4 regions of the Paraliobacillus sp. JSM ZJ581 genome follow, and region 3 is predicted to be linked to each of the others. Evidence: riboswitches for the same ligand, from Rfam matches in the RefSeq annotation. Region 3 holds a riboswitch; each other region holds the start of a gene.
The links. Region 3 has a riboswitch for S-adenosylmethionine ahead of ACH6CY_RS03260 (methionine biosynthesis PLP-dependent protein). Riboswitches for the same ligand answer to the same signal wherever they lie in the genome.

Region 1 (5,282 bases), on a different contig from region 3:
GATTGGATCATCTGCTATTGCTGGATCATCGATAGAATCTACACGAGCAGGCATTTCGCCAGCAACATCATAGTAAAGCATTGCGTTTTCTTTATTAGTGATATAAGACATGAAATCTTGTGCCCACTCTTTGTTATTTGAGTAATATGATAATAAATAAGCTTTTACACCTACGAATGATTTTGGATGCTCGCCATTATCTAATGTCGGGAGTGGGGTTGCTTGTAAATCATCTCCAAGTGCATCATGATATTCTCTTACCATCCAAGGACCGTTAATAACAGCGGCGACTTTTCCTTCTTTAAATAATCCGTTCATAATATCGGGAGTTAAATCTTGAGGGATGTAATCGTTATCAAACCAAGACTGCATTAATTTACCACCCTCTACAGCACCATCATTGTTTAAACCGATATCGCTAATGTCGTACGCACCATCATTGTTAGCGAATACATATGCCCCGTTACCAGAGAAAAACGGATATGTGAAATAGAAATTTGCTGCTTCCATTAAGAAACCATATGCATCATTGCTAGTATTTGTTTTTTCTTCGGCAATGGTCATTAAATCGTCCATTGTTTCTGGTGCGCTATCAACCAATGCTTGGTTATAGAATAGTGAGTATGTTTCGGTTACTGCAGGATAACCCCATGTTTCACCGTCATTTGTTACAGCGCTTATCGCTGCATCTGTGTATTCTGCTGCTTTATCATTTAAATTAACTGGATCAATTAGCCCGCGTAGAACTAAGTCACCAATTCTATCATGGGGTTGGAAGATGATATCTGGTCCGTTTCCTGCGGGTCCTTCAACATCCAATTTTTCAATTTGATCAAGCATATTAATTGGAATCGCTTCAATTTCAATGTCAGTTTCTTCTGTGTATTTTTCGGCGATTTGTCCTACAGCTTCTTCCTGCTTTTCTTCTGCGTTTACCCAGATGGTTAATTTTTCTGGTTTTTCTGGCATTTCCACAGCTTTTTCTTTTCCTTCGTCATTACCGTCACCAGTATTTTTTGAACCTGTTTCTTCTGGACCGCAGCCTACTAGTGTGCCTGCTAAAAAAAATATTCCTACGAAAGATAAAAACCATTTCTTCATAACACATAAGCCTCCTTGTAATGATAATATAGGTTTTAATGAAAACGGTTGCGCATGTTTCTTGTGAATTATTATAACTTGCCTAAAAGAATTTTACAATACTAAATACAAATAAAATGTTGGTTTTTTAATAAATATAACGCTTACAAAATAAAACGAATAATTATATACTTATGATAGACGTTATGATCAAGTTCTAATTAAGTATATTTTTTTAATAAATATACTTAATTAGTGCAATCGATTGTTCGAATTTATAGTAGGAATGAATGTATATGCTTCATACATCTGTTTATCATCGTGCTGTATCTCCGTTTGTTTATAATTATCAAATAAAGACACAATGAGGTATTGCTTTGTTATGTCCCAATGCGTAGTTGTCTTATCTTATGATAGGCAAATAACAACACCGTTATATGATTGGGAATCCTTGGTGTAGCAATTGGTTGCAAATATAATGTTCTAGTGCGTGTTGCTGTTTTTGCTTTAATTGCAACACTTTCTTCTCTGTTAATTTTAACTTGAAGCATCGGTAAGAGTCGTCTTTAATTGCTAATTGATAGGTTTTATTTTCGTTTGTTTTTTCAAAGTGGAAGGTATATCCTTCTTCATAATTAACTAATAGCTTTGAAACTACAGTGATTACTTCTGCGAAAAAAAGTTTGTGTTGATCTGTTCTTTGTTTGTTAACCAAATAGATCACTCCTGTTAAATTTAAATGCAACATATATTAAAAAGTGATAAACGAAAAACCCCTCTTCATCAAATGATGAAAGAGGGGTTACTTATATAACCGTTATGATTCATCATCCAAAGCATTTGCTTTGCTGGTTGGGGCACCTTGCTAATTGTAGGTTGCCGTGGAGTCCTAGAGCCAGTTCTCTCGTCCACTCTTTATAAATATATGTTGTTAGCCTAATTATAACATATATTTATCATTATTTCCTAAAAATCAAATTAATATTTCAATTTTTAAGACATATACTCTGTAAAGATGAGAGGAGGCGTTTGAAAAAGTGAAACAAGTTTTATTAATAAACGGCCACCAATGGTATGCACATAGTCAAGGGAAGCTTAATCAAACAATGTTTGAAGCCATCCACAAACAATTAGAAAAAGAATATAATGTTGCAACAACAGTTGTTAATCAAGGGTTCGAGGTAGAAGAAGAAAGAGAGAAATATTTATCTGCTGATATAGTCATCTACCAGACCCCAATTTTTTGGTTTAGTTTACCTGGAAAGTTCAAAAGTTACTTTGATCAAGTATTAAAACGCGGTGTTTTTTATGCAAAGGGAGAAAGGTATGGAAGAGGTGGTCTGTTAACAGGGAAGAAATATATGATTTCCACAACATGGGGCGCACCATTAGAAGAGTTTGGAACAAAAGATGGTTTTTTTAATGGTAAAACAGTGGAAGATGTTCTTTTTCCCATCCATTGTATGCACCGTTATATGGATATGGAGCAACTAGAAAGCTTTTCTGTACACAATATCTTTAAAGATTTACAGGTCGATAAGTATGTAAAAGATGTTAAACAACATTTAAAAAAAGCGCTGAAAGAATAATGAGAGAAAAATTAAAAGTAAATAAATCATATAATCGGCGAACGAAATTCATGTTAAGTGATCGTTCGCTAGTTTTTTTCTAAATTTATGTGCAATAATATACTTTATGATAAAATAATTTATATGTGCATGTATTTTATAAAAGGAAGGTAAGTTCATGTCGGAAGAAAATATAACAAGAATAGAACAAGATGGAAAAGAGTTTATCTTGATAGGGACTGCGCATGTGTCAAAAACAAGTGCAGAACAAGTAAAAGAAGTTATTGGGAATGAGCAACCAGATACGGTATGTGTTGAATTAGATAAGCAACGTTATCAGTCTATTATAAATGGTGATCAGTGGAAAGACATGGACATTTTTAAAGTGATTAAAGAGAAAAAAGCCTCCCTGTTATTGATGAATCTTGCTGTTTCATCTTTTCAGAAACGTATGGCAAAGCAATTTGGTATAGAGGCAGGACAAGAAATGATTCAAGGTATCACGTCTGCGAAAGAAAATAATGCACAGTTAGTATTAGCTGACCGTAATATTCAAATTACTTTTGCAAGAATTTGGGGTGGCGTAGGTTTTAAAGGGAAAATGATGCTTTTAGCCCAAATTTTGGCAGGTATTTTCACGAAAGAAACAATAACAGAAGAAGATTTAGAAAAAATGAAAAGTCAGGACTCTATTCAATCGATTCTGAGTGAATTTACTGAGTCATTTCCTCGATTGAAAAAACCATTAATAGACGAACGGGATCAATATTTAGCTCAAAAAATTAAACAAGCTCCTGGTGGAAAAATTGTTGCTGTGTTAGGTGCTGCGCATGTACCTGGTATAACAAAAGAGATTAAAAAAGAGCATGACTTAAAAGCTTTAACATCTGTACCACCAAAATCTAAAGTGCCTAAAATCATTGGTTGGTCGATACCGATTTTGATTATTGCACTGATCGCGTTTACTTTTCTAAATAACCCAGCTGCAGGTTGGCAACAAATGCTGAGCTGGTTATTGTGGAATGGTACATTCTCGGCATTAGGCGTAGCAATTGGATTGGGTCATCCATTAGCAATTGTTACTGCATTTGTAGCTGCTCCAATTACATCCTTAAATCCATTAATTGCAGCTGGTTGGTTTGCTGGTTTTGTACAAGCCTTTGTCAAAAGACCACATGTTTCTGATTTTGAAAACTTATCAGAAGATGTTTTCACTGTAAAAGGGTTTTGGAGGAATAAAGTTACTCGTGTGTTGTTAATTATCGTCCTAGCTAATCTTGGTAGTACATTAGGAACGATTATTGCGGGGACGGATGTTGTACGGTTATTTATCAATAATATATAAGAAGTAAAATCTCCACATCACATAATGGTGTGGAGATTTTCTGAAAACAAAGGTGTGACGTGAAAATTGAACAGTAAAAGACTGTTTTGATCGGTTTGATATTTTTATCGACCATTTGATTGAGAAAATAATGTATGAATGCCCGATAAATCGAATTAATCAGCCATTCACACACAAAAATAAAGTACGAATGGCTGAAATATATCTATTTTGACATTATAAGCCATGCGACGAAGCGTCATTTCCTATTTTACAACGACATTATATTTGGAAGCGCCGTATGTATAACCTAAAAGTAAAAAGCGGTTATTTTCTGGATAAGCTGCTTGTATTTCTGTTTCCGCTATATTTCTGCTTGGATACTCGTACATAAAAATAAACCAATATGATGCATCAGTAAATGTTCTAATTGCCCTCAATATGCGTTACTCAGTTTTTGCAAAAAAGCCTCCACATTTTTCTTTTCTTTCATAATAGGTGACACGATATATGAGAAAGTTCGTGTTAATTGCTTATTATTGATTGGTAGGATCACCAAGTTTCCTTCCAACACTTCCCGCTCAATGACACTTTTTGAAAGTAAAGAGACTCCTTTTCCCTGCATCAATGTCTCTTTAATTCCCTGATTACTGTTGATCGTTAGAAATGCTGTTGCTTTCAATCCTTCTTTACGAATGACATGATAAAGATACTCCCTTGTCCCAGATCCTTTCTCGCGGGTAATCCAAAACTGATTATCTAATGCTCTTATTGACAGCTTTTCTTTTTTAGCCAAAGCGTGGTCGGCAGAAGCAACGAAATAAAGCTGATCCTCCATGAACGGATATACTTCAATGTCCTTTTCATTCGTTTGTCCTTCAATTAGCCCGATATCTACTTGAAACAGCTTAACGGATCGAACAATTTCTTCTGTGTTTCCGATAATGGCTTCTAAAGTGAGATTTGGGTAAGCCTCTTGTAACTCAATTAGCAGGGAGGGTAGAATGTACTCCCCAATAGTAAAGCTAGCTCCGATTGTTAGCGATCCAGATACTGTGTGATGATGACTCACTATTTCTTGCTTTGCATTATTGTAAATGGATAATAATTGCTTTGAACGGTGATAAAGAATCTGTCCTGTAGGTGTTAATCGAAATCCTTTGCGTGAGCGATCCAATAGTTGTGTATCAAACGTATTTTCAAGATTTTTAATATGTAAGCTAACACTCGGTTGCGATATTAATAGTTTTTCAGCGGTTTTAGTAAAGTTCCCTACTTCAACTAATGTAGTAAATGTTTGAAGTTCATTT
Region 2 (5,282 bases), on a different contig from region 3:
AAATGTGGTACGTGTCAAAAAGCAAAGAAATGGTTAGATAAAAATAATATAGCTTATGAACAGATACATATTGTTGAAAATCCACCAACAAAAGAGGAATTAAAAAAACTAATTCAACTTAGTGGGTTGCCAATAAAAAGATTTTTTAATACAAGTGGAAAAAAATATCGTGAGCTAGATTTGAAAAATAAGCTACCAGAGGCTACGGATGAAGAGAAATTAAACTGGTTAGCATCTGATGGCATGTTAATCAAACGACCAATCACTACAGATGGTAAACAAGTAACGATTGGATTTAAAGAAGAATTATTTGAACAAGCATGGAGATAAAATAATCTTAATAGTTTTAATATAAATTTATTATTCAAGGAGGTCTACCAATGCATATTCCAAAGGAGCTACATTATTCAAAAGAACATGAGTGGATAAAGATAGAAGGAGAAACAGTTCGAATTGGTATTACGGAGCACGCACAAGATGAATTAGGTGATATTGTCTTTGTTGAATTGCCAGAAGCAGGCGATACGATTGAAGAAAATGAACCTTTTGGAAGCGTAGAGTCAGTAAAAACCGTTTCAGAATTATATGCACCGCTTTCTGGGAAGGTTATCGAAGTGAATGAAGAATTAGATGATAGCCCTGAATTTGTTAACGAATCACCTTATGAAAAAGCTTGGATGATTGTTGTTGAACCTAATAATACGAGTGATATTGACAAACTGATGACTGCAGAACAATACCAAACAATGATCGAAGAAAAGGAATAAATTAAATCATCCCTTGTTACAATTATAATTGTAACAAGGGATGATTTGTTCATATGATATAGTATAGAAACATTTGCTTTTTCGAAAAGGTGGAATCGAAATGAATAAAGATATGGCTGAATCAAAACGTATACTAATTGTTGAAGGTTTAACAGATAAGATACAGATTGAGAAAATCGTTACAGACGCTATTACTATCATATGCACAAATGGTACATTAGGTGTTGAGAAAATGGAACAATTAATTAATGATTTCCAATTAGATGATTGTGACGTATTTATTTTAGTCGATGAAGATGAAGCTGGTCATAAGCTTCGAAAACAGTTAACAATAGAACTTCCTCATGCACAACACATTTATATAGATAAAACCTATCGTGAGGTAGCTGCTACACCTGAAGTAGAGCTCGCGACAGCATTAGTTAGCAAACATATTAATGTGGATCCGATTTATCTTATTTGAAGGAGTTTCAAATGAAGCAAATAGTGAAAGAGAATAGTCATGTATTCAATCAATCGCAACAATTGATATTTATTTATAGTCCATTTTGTCGAACTTGCCAATTGGCCAGAGACATTTTAAGAAAAGTTGAAAAACAAACGAATGCTCATCTCTTTTATGAGATGAATGCAGGTTTATTTCCTACGTTTATGCAAACGAATAAAATCGGAAGTGTTCCTTGTGTTTACATTAAGTTTGCTGACAATACAATTGAAAAAATTTATTCTATAAGTAATATCGAAAAAATAGCAAAAACTTGGTCAGTATTTGGCTTTAATAAATCATAAAATTGTACCTACTGCTTCTACAATCTCTATCATTGTACTTTGTTCACCAAATACACGATAGATTTCACCTTGCTGATTAATAATCACAGTAGTTGGTACACCTTCACATTTAAATAGATCATAGACTTCCCTATCATTGTCTTTTAATGTAGGTTGGGTAAGGAATTTAGTTGTATAACTTACTGCCTCTCCATCATTTCGTTCTCTTCCTGTCACATTTATTGTCACCATCTCTACTTTATCGTCATTTATTGAACGATAAAGTTGCTCTTTTTTAGGCAGATCGGAACTACAGTCCGGACACCACGATACCCAAAAAGTTAAAATTACAATTTTTTCTCTATAGTCGGCTAGTTTGAAAATACCTGGTTGGTTGATATACGGTAAAGTAAAATTAATCGATTGCAACAATATACCCCTTCCTAATACGTTTATCTATTTTGTACTTAATTTTCTATAAGCAATTTTTGATGTTACAGCATTATTGTAAAGGATAGTACTGTACTTACTCAACTTTGAAAAAAAGTTGACATATGATTAATATCATGCTACCATGTCAATTAAACAAAAAATAGAATATGCATTTGAATCTCTTATCAAGAGAGGTGGAGGGACTGGCCCGATGAAGCCCGGCAACCGTTAAACAGTTTATGTTTAAAATGGTGCCAATTCCTGTAGAGCAATAATTGCTTTTGCAGATGAGAGAACAGATTAATTATAGACAAAGTGTCTTTCTGTTCTCTACAACAGGAAGGCGCTTTTTATATTGCAGGAGAAAGATTCATAGATTGTAAAATTATTTTAAGCATCCATGAGCTAAAGTACAGAAAAATTATAGGTGATTAAAGAAAGTAGGAATAAAATGATTAAAATTAAGCAGCTCTCAAAAGTGTTTCAAACAAAGGACACAACGATCCAGGCTGTTAATGCACTTGATTTATCCATCGATAAAGGAGAAATATTTGGTGTCATTGGTTATAGTGGAGCGGGTAAAAGTACCTTTATTCGTTTAATTAATCGTCTAGAAGAGCCGACATCAGGTCATGTAACGATTAATGATCAAGAAATTACAGCTTTATCAAAAAATGCATTGCGTTTATCAAGACAAGAAATTGGGATGATCTTTCAACATTTCAATTTATTATGGTCACGCACGGTACGGGAGAATATTATGTTCCCATTAGAAATAGCTGGCATTTCAAAAGCTGAGCGATTGGAACGAGCTGATGAATTAATTCGTCTTGTTGGATTAACTGATCGAGAAGATGCTTATCCTGCTCAATTAAGTGGTGGACAGAAACAACGTGTTGGTATTGCAAGAGCTTTAGCTAATAACCCGAAAGTGCTGTTGTGCGATGAAGCGACATCGGCATTAGACCCTGAAACAACGGATTCCATTCTGTCATTACTTGTTGATATTAATAAAAAATTAGGATTAACCATTATTTTAATTACACATGAAATGCATGTGATACAGAAAATTTGTCATCGTGTTGCAGTAATGGAAGAAGGACGTGTCGTTGAGCAAGGGAATGTGATGGATGTTTTTTCTCACCCGAAACAATCGGTTACCAAAAAGTTTGTAGAACAAGTGATGGGTAAACCGAATGATGAATTGACAGATGAATCAATACTGAAACAGATCGATCAAGGGAAAATTTTACGCTTGCATTTTTTAGGTGAAACAGCAAATCAGGCTACAATTAGTCAAGTTGCGAAAAAATATAATGTTGACTTAAATATTTTGCACGGGAATGTGAAGCAAACACAGTCTGGTGCATATGGAACACTTTTTGTTCAAATAACAGGTGAAGATGAGGAAATAGAAAAAGCAATCAACTTTATTACTTCCACATCTGTTCAAGTGGAGGTGAAGTAACATGTTCAATCAACTTTTTCCAAATGTAGAATGGTCAGGTATTGTGGAAGCAATGCTTGAGACCTTTTATATGACGTTAATCGCATTAATTGGAACATTTATTTTAGGGATGGTCTTAGGATTATTCTTATATTTAACATCACCGGGTGGTATTTGGGGAAATAAAGTAATTAATATCATTGTAGCTACGATCGTTAATGTATTCCGTGCAATTCCATTTGTTATTTTAATTTTATTATTATTCCCTTTTACGGATTTCTTAATCGGAACGCTTCGTGGGCCAAATGCAGCATTACCTGCACTTATTATCGGGTCTGCCCCTTTTTATGGAAGATTAGTAGAGATTGGACTCCGAGAAGTAGATAAAGGAGTGATTGAAGCGGCGAAGTCAATGGGTGCAAAAACATCAACCATTATTTTTAAAGTGTTATTAAAGGAATCTACTCCAGCGCTAGTATCTGGTTTGACTGTTACGGCTATTGCGTTAATAGGATACACAGCAGTCGCAGGTATTATTGGTGCTGGTGGGTTAGGGGATTATGCCTATTTCTATGGTTTTTTACGGGGGTACAATGATGTAGTGTTCATGTGTACTGTGTTGATTGTTATCATTGTTTTTGTTTTTCAATTTATTGGTGATGGAATTACGAATAAATTGGACAAAAGGTAATATTAATTCTTGTTTATTACAAGAAAAATATAAAAGTCATAAGCTAAAGGGGAGAATTAAAATGAAAAAAGTATTACTTTTATTGTTTGTTGGATTATTTGCTGTCGTATTAGTTGCTTGTGGAGATGAGGGAGAAGGTTCAGACGAATCAGCAACTTCAACAATTAAAGTGGGGGCAACTAGTGTACCTCATGCCCAAATATTAGAAGAAGCAAAACCGTTGCTAACGGATAAAGGGATTGAACTAGTGATAGAAGAGTATCAAGATTATGTTTTGCCGAATAAAGATTTATCAAGCGGTGATTTAGATGCGAACTACTTTCAACACATTCCTTATTTGGAATCTCAAGTGGAAGATTTTGAATATGATTTTGTGAATTTGGGTGGTATTCACGTAGAACCAATGGCTGTCTATTCTAAAAATATCAAAAGTGTAGAAGATATTTCTAAAGGAACAGAGGTTATCATTAGTCGTTCTGTTCCAGATCATGGACGAATACTAGCTCTATTTGAGTCTGAAGGCTTAATTACTTTAGATGAAAATGTTAAAAAAGCAGAAGCAACGATTAATGACATTGTCGAAAATGAATTAGATTTAACATTTTCTCCTGATGTAGATCCAGCTGTATTACCTGAGATGTATGAAAGAGAAGAAGATGCCCTTGTGGTAATTAATACAAATTATGCCATTGAAGCTGGTTTGTCACCAGTTGATGATTCCTTATTTATTGAAGGGGGAGAATCTCCTTACGTAAATGTTATCGCAGTTCGTAGTGAAGATGAGAAAGATGAGGCACTATTAACATTGGTAGATGTACTTCAATCAGAAGAAATTCAAAACTTCATTACAGAAAAATACAATGGGGAAGTCGTTCCTGTTGGTGCCGAATAAGTAGAAAAAGCAAAAGCTAATAAACAATAGAAAATCGAACCTATTATTGCTATGTTATTGTTATTTGATTGGTTTGGATATAGATAAGCTCAAACCCCTTTGTATGGTTTGTCAGTAGTTTTGTTGCATTTTTTTATAAGTGTTACAATAATGATGTCAAATCAAGAAAGGAAGGGTTTATTTTAAACCATGGACAATTTAGCTTTAAATTACACATCTGAAATGGAAAAGGCGATGCAGCAAAATCATGGCGTTGGTTATGCTGAATACGGCCAAAATTTAGAA
Region 3 (5,282 bases):
CATCGCCTCGCTATCTTCGTGTGTTTCATTTATTCTATATTTGTTTTACTACCTCTTCAATAAAATTCACTTTACTATTTACAACCGATTGAAACATTGTTTTAAATCATATATAAGATCTGCTATGTCCTCAATTCCTACCGAAAAACGTAGCAGCCTTTCATCTATTCCTCGAGAAATGCGTTCATTCTCTGGGATATCGGCATGTGTCTGTGTCATCGGATAAGTAACAAAACTTTCCACCCCACCTAAACTTTCGGCGAATGTAATAAGCTTAAGATTTTTAAGAAAGTCTTTCACCCACTCCCTTTTCTTTAATCGAAATGCAAGCATGCCACCTTTCCCTGGATAAAGCACCTGTTCAATATGAGTATCTTTCATTAAAAACCGGGCTATTTCTTGCGCATTTTTCTGTTGCTGCTTTACTCTTAAAGATAATGTTTTTAATCCCCGTATTAACAGCCAGGAATCTATCGGTGACAGAACAGCTCCTGAGGCATTATGGAACGTCGCAATTTTTTCACTCAGTTGTTCGCCTTTTGTAACGACCAATCCTGCTAGTACATCGTTATGCCCTCCAATATATTTGGTGGCACTATGAATAACGATATCGGCTCCTAATGTAATTGGTTGCTGTAGAATTGGTGTTAAAAATGTACTGTCGACAATAAATAACAATTGATGTTTTTTCGCCAACGCCACATACGTTGCAATATCTATTTCTTGCATTAATGGGTTGGTTGGTGTCTCAATAAAAATTGCTTTCGTATGTGACGAAATACATCGTTCCACCTCCTCTACACTATTAAAACCACAGTATTTTATTCTAAGTGAATAGGCTTCTTGGTAGTGCTTAAATAATCGATAAGTACCTCCATAAACATCTTCTGGTGCAATGATTTCATCACCGCTTGAAAACAAAGAAAGAACTAGTTGTATTGCTGCCATACCTGAACTACAAGCAAATCCGTAGTCACCTTGCTCTAAATCAGCGATACCTTTTTCTAAAATCGTTCGCGTTGGATTTTTCGTTCTCGTATAATCATATCCAGTAGAGTTTCCTAATGCTGTATGTTGGTATGCAGTAGACATATAAATCGGCGGATTAACAGCACCCGTTTTCAAATCACTATGGTTTCCTAACTGTGCTAACTTTGTATTTAGATAATATTGCAATTCCTTCTCCCTCCTTTCATAAAAAACAAAAAGACCTCCTAAGAAGAAGGTCTTTAATAATAAAAGTCATTCTTCTTATCTACTAAACACAGCATGATGTGTTTATTGGAATTAGCACCGTGCCTAATCATTAGGCTGGTTGCTGAGACATCTTCGGGCCAGTCCCTCCGTCTCTCTGGATAAGAAATATAAGTATAAAATTTTTAGATTTTTTCAATTTGTTAACAGTCTAATATATCATGTAACATTGTGCAACACTTTTTTGAATGTTTTTAAAAAATGTAAGCTATCGAAACATTTTTTTAATTAGCTTAAATAAATCAAAGCTAGTTTTATTATAAACTTTGTTATAAGTAGCCCTCTTCGGGTTACGTATCCATCCTTTTCCATTCGGCATTTTTAGTCCAGAACGATGAATAAGTTGTCTTTTTAGACTTGTTTTAGCAGAGATTCTTTTTTTAATACTTGGCTTTCTAATACCAAACTTCATTTAGCGAACCTCCTATTTCAAAACAGAACAGCATTACTAATCCTTGACCTACTAAATTGCTTTTTCAGCAGCTAGTAGTAAGCTTCCTTTGATGCCTGCATTATCGACAAGTGCTGGTGGGACAATGTAGGAATCCAAATCTGGTATTGTAAGATAGTTATTTAGTAATACGTTGAAATGTGAACGGATTAGCTGGAATAAATGCTCCTGTTTCATCACACCACCACCTAAAATAATCACTTCGGGACGTAATATCATTGTGTAGTTCACTAAAGCTTGCGCAATATAGTAAGCTTCCTTATCCCAATACGGATCATCTTTAGCAACCTCTATTCCCTTTTTGTTTAGGCGTTTTTCAATTGCTGGGCCTGCTGCAATGCCTTCTAAACAATCACCGTGATATGGACATATTCCTTCGAAGGAGTCTTCTGGATGTTTTCTAACTGATATATGTCCCATCTCCGGATGCCCAAAACCTTCCATCACAGCGCCATTTAAAACGGCGCCACCACCAATCCCGGTACCAAAGGTTAAATAAATACATGATTTCGCCTGTTGTGCACCGCCTAACCGATACTCACCATAAGCAGCTGCGTTCACATCTGTTGTCCAGGCAACTGGGATGCCATACTTCTCCTTAATAGCTCCAACAAAATTATAATTGTTCCATCCTTTTTTTGGCGTAGAAGTCACATATCCATATGTAGGAGAGTCGATATTAACATCAATTGGACCAAATGAACCAATGCCTATTGCTTTTAATTTATATTGATCAAAGAATTCAAACACATGTTTCAACGTTTCGTCTGGTACGGTAGTCGGTATACTAATACGTTCGATGATTTCAAATTTTTCATCGCTAACAGCACAAACAAATTTCGTTCCGCCAGCTTCTATCCCTCCAAAATACACGTCAATTCCTCCTCCATTTGCCTTTTCATAAAATATCATGCTTTCACTTCTACTTTACCATTTTTCATTTAGGATTTGAAAGCAATTTCAATCGAAGTGACTAGTGCTATTAATCCTAAACAAAAACTTTTATCACAAAAAAACGGATCATTTAGTGATATTGACCTTGGATAACAGATAAATGATTAGTCGTTTATTTGAACATAGTTGCAACTGTATCCTTTATTCTCCAGTTTCAACAAATTTTTTGATTCTTGCACCAATTTCATCTCTTACACGCTGAAAGACTTTCCACTTCTCTTCATCTGTTCCTTCCGCTTTTGCAGGATCGTCAAATCCCCAATGTTCCCTTTTTACTTGTGGAGGTGTGAGCGGACATTTATCTGCAGCATCTCCACATAAGGTTACCGCTAGTGTCGACTGATTTAAAAAATCATTGTCAATGATCTCAGATTGTTGGTTGGATATATCTATACCGATATCTCTCATTGCTTTTACAGCATTTGGATTTAAACCATGTGCTTCAATTCCTGCACTACGAACTTCCCATTCCTTACTAAGATATGCTTTTGCCCATCCTTCCGCCATTTGACTTCGACATGAATTACCCGTACATAAGAAATAGATTGTTTTTTTCGTCATTGTATTGCACCCCTTTATAGTAATAATAATGTTAAGTATAAGCCTATCAATGTGATCACTAGGATTGGAATCGTTAAAACAATCCCTGTTTTAAAATAAGTTCCCCATGATATTTTAATCCCTTTTTGATTTAACACATGCAACCATAATAATGTAGCTAATGAACCGATTGGTGTGATTTTTGGCCCTAAGTCAGAACCAATTACATTCGCATAAATTAATGCTTCGCGAATGATACCAGTAGTACTTGTTTCTGCAATGGCTAATGCATCAATCATCACCGTAGGCATATTGTTCATCACAGATGAAAGAAATGCTGCAATAAAACCCATTGCAATTGTCGCAATAAATAGTCCCTGTTCTGCGCTTTGTTGAATTAATTGAGCTAGTAAATCCGTTAACCCTGCATTACGCAACCCATATACGACAACATACATACCTACTGAAAAAAATACAATATCCCATGGCGCGCCTTTGATTACGGTAGATGTACTAACCGCTTCACTTCTTCTCGCCAACAGTAAAAATACAATCGCAATCGTACCAGCAATCAAGGAAATTGGTATAGCAATAAACTCACTTACAAAATACCCAATTAATAAAATAGTTAACACATACCAAGATAAACGAAATAATTTATGATCTTTAATAACTGCTTTTGGCTCCTTTAGATGCGCTAAATCATAGGTTCTCGGAATATTTTTTTTGAAATATAAATATAATACCGTAATTGTAGCTACTAAAGAAAACAGATTAGGAATAAACATTCGAGATGCATATTCGATAAATCCGATGGAAAAGAAGTCTGCCGAAACAATGTTGACTAAATTGCTTACAACTAATGGCAAAGAAGTCGTGTCAGCAATAAAACCACTTGCTATAATAAATGGAAAGATAATTTTTTCACTGAATTTCAAATTACGTACCATTGCTAATACAATCGGCGTTAAGATTAATGCTGCACCATCATTCGCGAAGAATGCCGCAACGATCGCACCTAGGATACTAACATAAACAAACATTTTGACTCCATTACCTTTTGCAGCTTTTGCCATATGTAAAGAAGCCCATTCAAAAAAGCCAATTTCATCTAAAATAAGTGAAATTAAAATAATAGCAACAAATGCTAACGTGGCATTCCAAACGATTTGTGTCACTTCGATCACATCACCAAAGTCAACTACCCCTAGAATTAAAGCTAAGATTGCGCCACCACAAGCAGAGTACCCGATTGACAGTCCCTTTGGTTGCCAAATGACAAATACAAGGGTAAGAATAAAAATTAAAATGGCTAAAACAACTGATAAAGACACAATACTAATCCTCCCACTACTAACAACAATTAATTTTCTTTCCACTTCTTTCTAATTCAATTAACTTTTCCTTTTGATTCGGAATTTGAGATAATACTTGTTTGATAAAAGGAAAGTTATTATTTTCAGTACAAATGGAGTAAAAGATCCACTGTCCTCGTCTTTCTTCTTTAACAATTCCTGCATCGCGTAATTTACGTAAATGCTGACTAATTGACGGTTGGCTCACTTGAAAAATTTCAACCAGTTCACATACACAGCAATCCTGATGTTCCAATAACTTCACAATGGTTAACCTTGTTTTATCTGATAACAATTTCAATAACGAAGCTGCTTGTTCAATTGATATTTGCTGTTGACTCAAAAAACACACCTCCTCCCCCCGCTTCCGTATTATCATATAATAATATACTTATATATTCAATGATATTTTTGATTGAGCGCCGATCATCTGCATAACCCAAAGATGATCGCTTATTGTTAACAATAAGTAAAAGGATTGCTATTCTGCTTTATTCGATTCATAATATTTAATATATACTAATCTTGAAAGGATTATTCGATATGGCTGATACACATCGCTTCTCAAAAGGTGAGGAAATTGCCAATTCAATTACACATGGAATTGGGGCACTAATTAGTATTGCAGCATTAGTATTATTAGTTGTTTTCTCATCATTACATGGAAATACTTGGCACATCGTCAGTTTCACGTTATTCGGAACGACAATGGTACTACTTTATACTTC
Region 4 (5,282 bases), on a different contig from region 3:
TCTTTGCTGTTTCAATAGTAGGTCGAATATAAGTAAGGACGCGCTCACCGATTAAAGTATACCCAGTTGTATTTGGGTGAAAGTTATCATCTGCCAATAAATCAACATTTTTTAATTGAAACAGATCTTTTGTCGGAATGTAATGTAATTGAGGATCATTTAGTGTAAGCTCTCTTCCAGTCTGATTCCAGTTTGTAAGAATAGATTCCAATTCCTCTATATCCTCAAAGTAGCCTTCAAATGGATTGAAAAATCCAATTAAATAAATATTAGCATCAGGACTAAGCTCTAAAATCGTATTAAAAATTGCTTGTAGCCGTGTTTTATAAGCTTTCCTTGCCTGTTCAAACGGCTCTTCTTGAAGATTCATCACATTAGACTTAACGACTTTCATAATGTCATTGGCACCAATGGTCAGTAAAATCATGTCGGCTTTTTCGATAGATGATTGAATATGCTCATCCTCTAATCTTGTAAGTAACTGATCTGATCGATTTCCACGCTTTCCATAATTCTCAATTGTAATCGGATGTGCTTTGTCTGACAAATTGTCTTCGATAACACCAACGTATCCCCCATTGTTTGTCAAGTCCCCAACACCCTGCGTTAAGGAATCACCAATAGCTACTATATTATAATTGTTACGAACAAATAAGCCAATCGTATTTTCTACAGCATTTTTTATACTGGATGAAAAATTGTTTTTTTCACGCTTCATTTCTTCGTCTTTTTCTTGTACTTGTTCAATTACTTGTTTGATGTTTTTTCTTGATTCTATGTTTGCTGTTTCATTTGAATAGTCCGTTTTGAACCAAATAAACAAAACAGTAGCTGTTAACAAAGTAGCTGTTACTCCACCAAAAATAATCCAGCGTTTCTTTTTGCTCATTATGCTCACACCTATTTTAAAAAAATGAATGCTACACTATTCCCGTTTGTTTGTTTTCATAAACCATCGATGTAGAATAGTCTTTACAAAGCATTATTAGTTTATTATATGGCAGTAAACAATGATTTAGCAATAGTTATAACCATTCCGTTTACAGAAATAAATAGACATACCTAAGCAAGGTATGTCTATTTATCAAATAAGTGTATATGTTATGTTTTATCGATTAAGACGAATACGATTTGCCTCTGCAAAAGGGCACCGATTTTCAATGATAATTGAGTCACTACTGTCCGATAGTGTGGATGATTTTTCAAACCAAACAATTGTTGTATCAGTCGGAATCTCTTTAATTAAATTATCTTCTGGTACATACAACACATCAATTGGTTGTTCGTTCTCTGATAAAGGTACAATGTTATAGCCCAATTGGTGAAGCTTAGCTAATGCCTCATCCCCTTCACTTTGTCCAGCAACTACAATATTCTTTAATCGTAAGCCTTCTGCTTCTCTTGCAAATGGTGATGAGAATGCCCATTGAATGGCATCTTCTTCGTTAAATTGAATCGTTGGTTCAGTATTGGTTGCTTTTGCGATTGCTTGATCTAAATCTTGTAAAATATCATCAATAGATTCTAACCCAACAGAAAGGCGAATTAGTTCTTCTGTAACGCCACTAGTCTTTAATTCTTCTTCATTTAATTGTTGATGTGTCGTTGAGGCAGGGTGAATAATAAGTGATTTTGCATCTCCCACGTTCGCTACATGAGACCAAAGTTGAATACTATCAATCACTTTTCTACCAGTATCACGCCCTCCTTTTATTCCAAAGGTAATGATGGAGCCGTATGTTCCTGAAAGATATTTATCAGCTAAATCATGTGAAGGATGAGACGGTAATCCTGGATAGTTGACCCATTCAACTTGAGGGTGTGCCTCTAAGTATGTTGCTATTTTTTTAGTGTTTTCCGAATGTTTGTTCACACGCAAATGTAATGTTTCTAATCCTTGTAAAAAATAAAATGCATTTTGAGGACTTAAAGCAGGACCGATATCGCGCAATAACTGTACACGTAATTTAATTGCAAATGCTGGTGGACCAACATCAATGCCAAACCGTAGACCATTGTAACTATGGTCAGGTTCTATGAATCCTGGAAATTTATCTTGATTCCAGTCGAAGCGTCCACCGTCAACGACAACACCACCTATTGTAGTCCCATGTCCACCAATCCACTTTGTTGCAGAGTGAATTACAATGTCTGCTCCCCAAGTAATCGGTTTGCAACTATAGGGGCTTGCAAATGTATTATCGATGATTAATGGAATATTATTTTCGTGAGCAATAGTTGCTACAGCTTCAATATCGAATATATTTAATGAAGGATTTGTTATGACCTCACCAAAAATTGCTTTTGTTTTATCTGTAATGGCAGATCGAAAGTTGTCTGGGTCTGTTCCATCAACAAACTTCACATTAATACCATATTTGGGTAACGTGTTGGAGAATAAATTATAGGTCCCTCCATATAAGTTGCTATCTGTAATTATTTCATCACCAGATTGTGCAAGGTTTAAAATTGCTAAAGTAATCGCTGAAGCTCCTGATGCTGTTGCCACAGCAGCAACCCCATCTTCAAGTAAAGCAATACGTTGCTCGAAAGCATCTACTGTAGGATTCATGATTCGTGAGTAGATATTTCCTGGTTCTGCTAGAGCAAATAAGTTTTGTGCATGCTCTGTATCACGAAAAACATAAGATGTTGTTTGATAAATTGGTACTGCTCTTGATCCAGTTGTAGGATCAACTTGCTGCCCACCATGTAATAAAGTTGTTTCTGTTCCTTGAACTTGAAAACGTTCTGTCATTGTAAATACCTCCTAGAAATGAATTGAAACATACCCCTATGGAGCAAGAGAAGAAGAAATAAAAAAGCCTCTTCGGTTAAGAAGAGGGCTAAACGCTCGTTTTCCTCCCCTTATCTATCAGATATTAATCACCTGTAGGATTTGGCACCTTTTCAAGAAAACTTGCTGGTTGCCGGGCTTCACTGGGCCTATTCCCTCTGCCACTCTTGATAAGAGATATGTATATGTTAGTAAGGATTATAAGTGAACGAAAAAGATATGTCAATATATTTTTTGAAAAGTCTGGCTTTTTAGTTAGTTTTATTTTTTTGATAACAATTGATAAAAGCAAGCATATATTAATGGTAGCTAAAGTAAGGAAGGTGACCCAAATGGATGAGCAGAATAAAAGGTCCGAATTAGTAGAAGCAGGGCAAGATTTTATTCGGAAAATGGATGATTTATTTTATAATCGACCAAAGAATAATATTTTAAATGCAATCGATTCTTTTTTTCAACAAAAAAGTACTTTACCATCACGCTTGGCCATTGATGTATTTGAAACGGAAACAGAGTGGATTGCACAAGTTGATTTGCCTGGAGTAAAGAGAGATGCTATTCATATTGATACGATTGGTGACCGTCTTAAGATAAGGGTAGATTATAATGAAGAAACAAAAAAGATGGACGACAATAAAAATTATTATCATCGTGAAAGAAAGCATCAATATGCGGAGCGTATCGTACAACTTCCATATTTAGTAGATAAAAAAACAGCAAAGGCATCATTTCGTAATGGCGTATTAGAAGTGCGAGGGCCTAAACAAATAAAATCAAACGATCATCTCGAAATTGATTAGAAGGGGGGAGAACAAAACCCTCCTTTTTTGTTGACAGTCTAAAAAGTAACTATATTTTGACCGTAATGGTATAATGAGTGAATAGGAAGATGGAGGGAGTGGATATATTGGATATAGCGACAATTGTGCTATGGTTTATTCTTTTATTTAATATATTCTTAGCATTTGCGATTGTTTTCTTGGAACGCAAAAATGCGACGTCTGCTTGGGCGTGGCTATTAGTGCTTACGTTCATTCCTTTATTTGGATTTTTCCTTTATTTAATCTTTGGAAGAAAACTGAGTAATAAAAAGTTGTTTATCTGGGATAACAAAAGCAGGCTAGGCGTGCAAAAAGCGGTAGAGGTACAATTGGAGTTAATAAAAGAGGGAAGCTTTCCAATTCCAGAAAATTTAAAAGAATATGAGGACTTATTATATCTACACCTACGAAATGATGATGCTATTTTCACACAAGATAATGAAGTCGAGATATTTACAGACGGGAAGAAAAAGTTTGATGCACTGATTGCTGATATGGAACAAGCAAAAGATCATATTCACCTTATTTATTATATTGTACGAAACGATAACTTAGGACAACGAATTGCAGACACGTTAGCTAGAAAAGCACGTGAAGGTGTGAAAGTACGATTTTTATATGATGATATGGGCTCTAGACGACTCGGAAAAAAATATATAAGAAGGCTAAAAGATGCAGGGGTAGAAGTTGAATCTTTCTTTCCACCACTAATTCCAAAAGTGAATTTTAAAATTAATCATCGGAATCACCGGAAACTAGCTATTATTGATGGGAAAATTGGTTACATTGGTGGATTTAATATTGGTGATGAATACTTAGGTGCTAGCAAAAAATTTGGTTATTGGCGTGATACACATTTAAGAGTTTTTGGTGAATCTGTTCGTAACATGCAAGCCCGTTACATTCTTGATTGGAACCAAGCATCACGACATGATATTTTATATGAAGATAGATATTTTAAATCAGAGCCTAAAGGTGATGTAGGTATTCAGATCGTTTCAAGTGGTCCTGACTCAGAATGGGAACAAATCAAAAATGGTTATATAAAGATGATTATGGAAGCGAAGAAATTCGTTTACATTCAAACTCCTTATTTTATACCAGATGAAAGCTTAGCAGATGCTATTCGGATTTCCGTATTATCTGGTGTGGATGTGCGAGTTATGATTCCGAATAAACCGGATCACCCATTTGTTTATTGGGCAACATATTCTTATGTAGGTGAGCTATTAGAAGCAGGTGCGAAGATTTATATTTATCAACAAGGCTTTTTACATGCAAAAACCATTGTGGTTGATGGTAAAATTGCTTCTGTCGGTACGGCGAATATAGACGTTCGAAGTTTTCGTTTGAATTTCGAAGTGAATGCTTTTCTATATAGTGAAAAAATAGCTAATCAATTGTTGAATGAATATCACAAGGATATCGAAAATTCAACAGAGTTGACATTGTCCGAATATGAAAAACGATCGCTATGGATTCGCTTTAAAGAATCTGTTTCTAGATTAATATCACCAATTCTTTAAACAGAAAGAGGAATGAACATGGAATCTAAACCATCTGTTGCATCATTAAGTGTAAAAAACTCATATGTCCTACCTTCAGATACAAATGGACACGGGACGCTATTTGGTGGACAATTAATGGCATATATTGATGATATT

Region 1: another riboswitch for S-adenosylmethionine. It lies ahead of ACH6CY_RS02490 (hypothetical protein); the one in region 3 lies ahead of ACH6CY_RS03260 (methionine biosynthesis PLP-dependent protein).
Region 2: another riboswitch for S-adenosylmethionine. It lies ahead of ACH6CY_RS09565 (methionine ABC transporter ATP-binding protein); the one in region 3 lies ahead of ACH6CY_RS03260 (methionine biosynthesis PLP-dependent protein).
Region 4: another riboswitch for S-adenosylmethionine. It lies ahead of ACH6CY_RS01935 (O-acetylhomoserine aminocarboxypropyltransferase/cysteine synthase family protein); the one in region 3 lies ahead of ACH6CY_RS03260 (methionine biosynthesis PLP-dependent protein).

What each region holds. Positions count from the first base shown of each region.
Region 1 covers NZ_JBISEP010000002.1:154,417-159,698, reverse strand. Annotated here, with positions in the region: gene ACH6CY_RS02495 (extracellular solute-binding protein) at 1-1,101, opposite strand, end outside; gene ACH6CY_RS02490 (hypothetical protein) at 1,514-1,828, opposite strand; SAM riboswitch class I at 1,902-2,004, opposite strand; gene ACH6CY_RS02485 (NAD(P)H-dependent oxidoreductase) at 2,118-2,669, shown strand; gene ACH6CY_RS02480 (TraB/GumN family protein) at 2,827-3,993, shown strand; gene ACH6CY_RS02475 (hypothetical protein) at 4,239-4,412, opposite strand; gene ACH6CY_RS02470 (LysR family transcriptional regulator) at 4,409-5,282, opposite strand, start outside.
Region 2 covers NZ_JBISEP010000015.1:21,883-27,164, reverse strand. Annotated here, with positions in the region: gene ACH6CY_RS09590 (arsenate reductase family protein) at 1-330, shown strand, start outside; gene gcvH (glycine cleavage system protein GcvH) at 381-767, shown strand; gene ACH6CY_RS09580 (toprim domain-containing protein) at 868-1,230, shown strand; gene ACH6CY_RS09575 (thioredoxin domain-containing protein) at 1,242-1,556, shown strand; gene ACH6CY_RS09570 (TlpA disulfide reductase family protein) at 1,551-1,964, opposite strand; SAM riboswitch class I at 2,147-2,261, shown strand; gene ACH6CY_RS09565 (methionine ABC transporter ATP-binding protein) at 2,419-3,435, shown strand; gene ACH6CY_RS09560 (methionine ABC transporter permease) at 3,437-4,105, shown strand; gene ACH6CY_RS09555 (MetQ/NlpA family ABC transporter substrate-binding protein) at 4,167-4,997, shown strand; gene ACH6CY_RS09550 (YuzK family famiily protein) at 5,187-5,282, shown strand, end outside.
Region 3 covers NZ_JBISEP010000003.1:65,900-71,181, forward strand. Annotated here, with positions in the region: gene ACH6CY_RS03260 (methionine biosynthesis PLP-dependent protein) at 79-1,176, opposite strand; SAM riboswitch class I at 1,249-1,362, opposite strand; gene ACH6CY_RS03265 (hypothetical protein) at 1,463-1,666, opposite strand; gene ACH6CY_RS03270 (ROK family protein) at 1,718-2,578, opposite strand; gene arsC (arsenate reductase (thioredoxin)) at 2,801-3,220, opposite strand; gene ACH6CY_RS03280 (arsenic transporter) at 3,235-4,533, opposite strand; gene ACH6CY_RS03285 (ArsR/SmtB family transcription factor) at 4,553-4,897, opposite strand; gene trhA (PAQR family membrane homeostasis protein TrhA) at 5,098-5,282, shown strand, end outside.
Region 4 covers NZ_JBISEP010000002.1:45,293-50,574, reverse strand. Annotated here, with positions in the region: gene ACH6CY_RS01940 (SGNH/GDSL hydrolase family protein) at 1-889, opposite strand, end outside; gene ACH6CY_RS01935 (O-acetylhomoserine aminocarboxypropyltransferase/cysteine synthase family protein) at 1,109-2,758, opposite strand; SAM riboswitch class I at 2,866-2,974, opposite strand; gene ACH6CY_RS01930 (Hsp20/alpha crystallin family protein) at 2,983-3,597, shown strand; gene cls (cardiolipin synthase) at 3,705-5,144, shown strand; gene ACH6CY_RS01920 (acyl-CoA thioesterase) at 5,163-5,282, shown strand, end outside.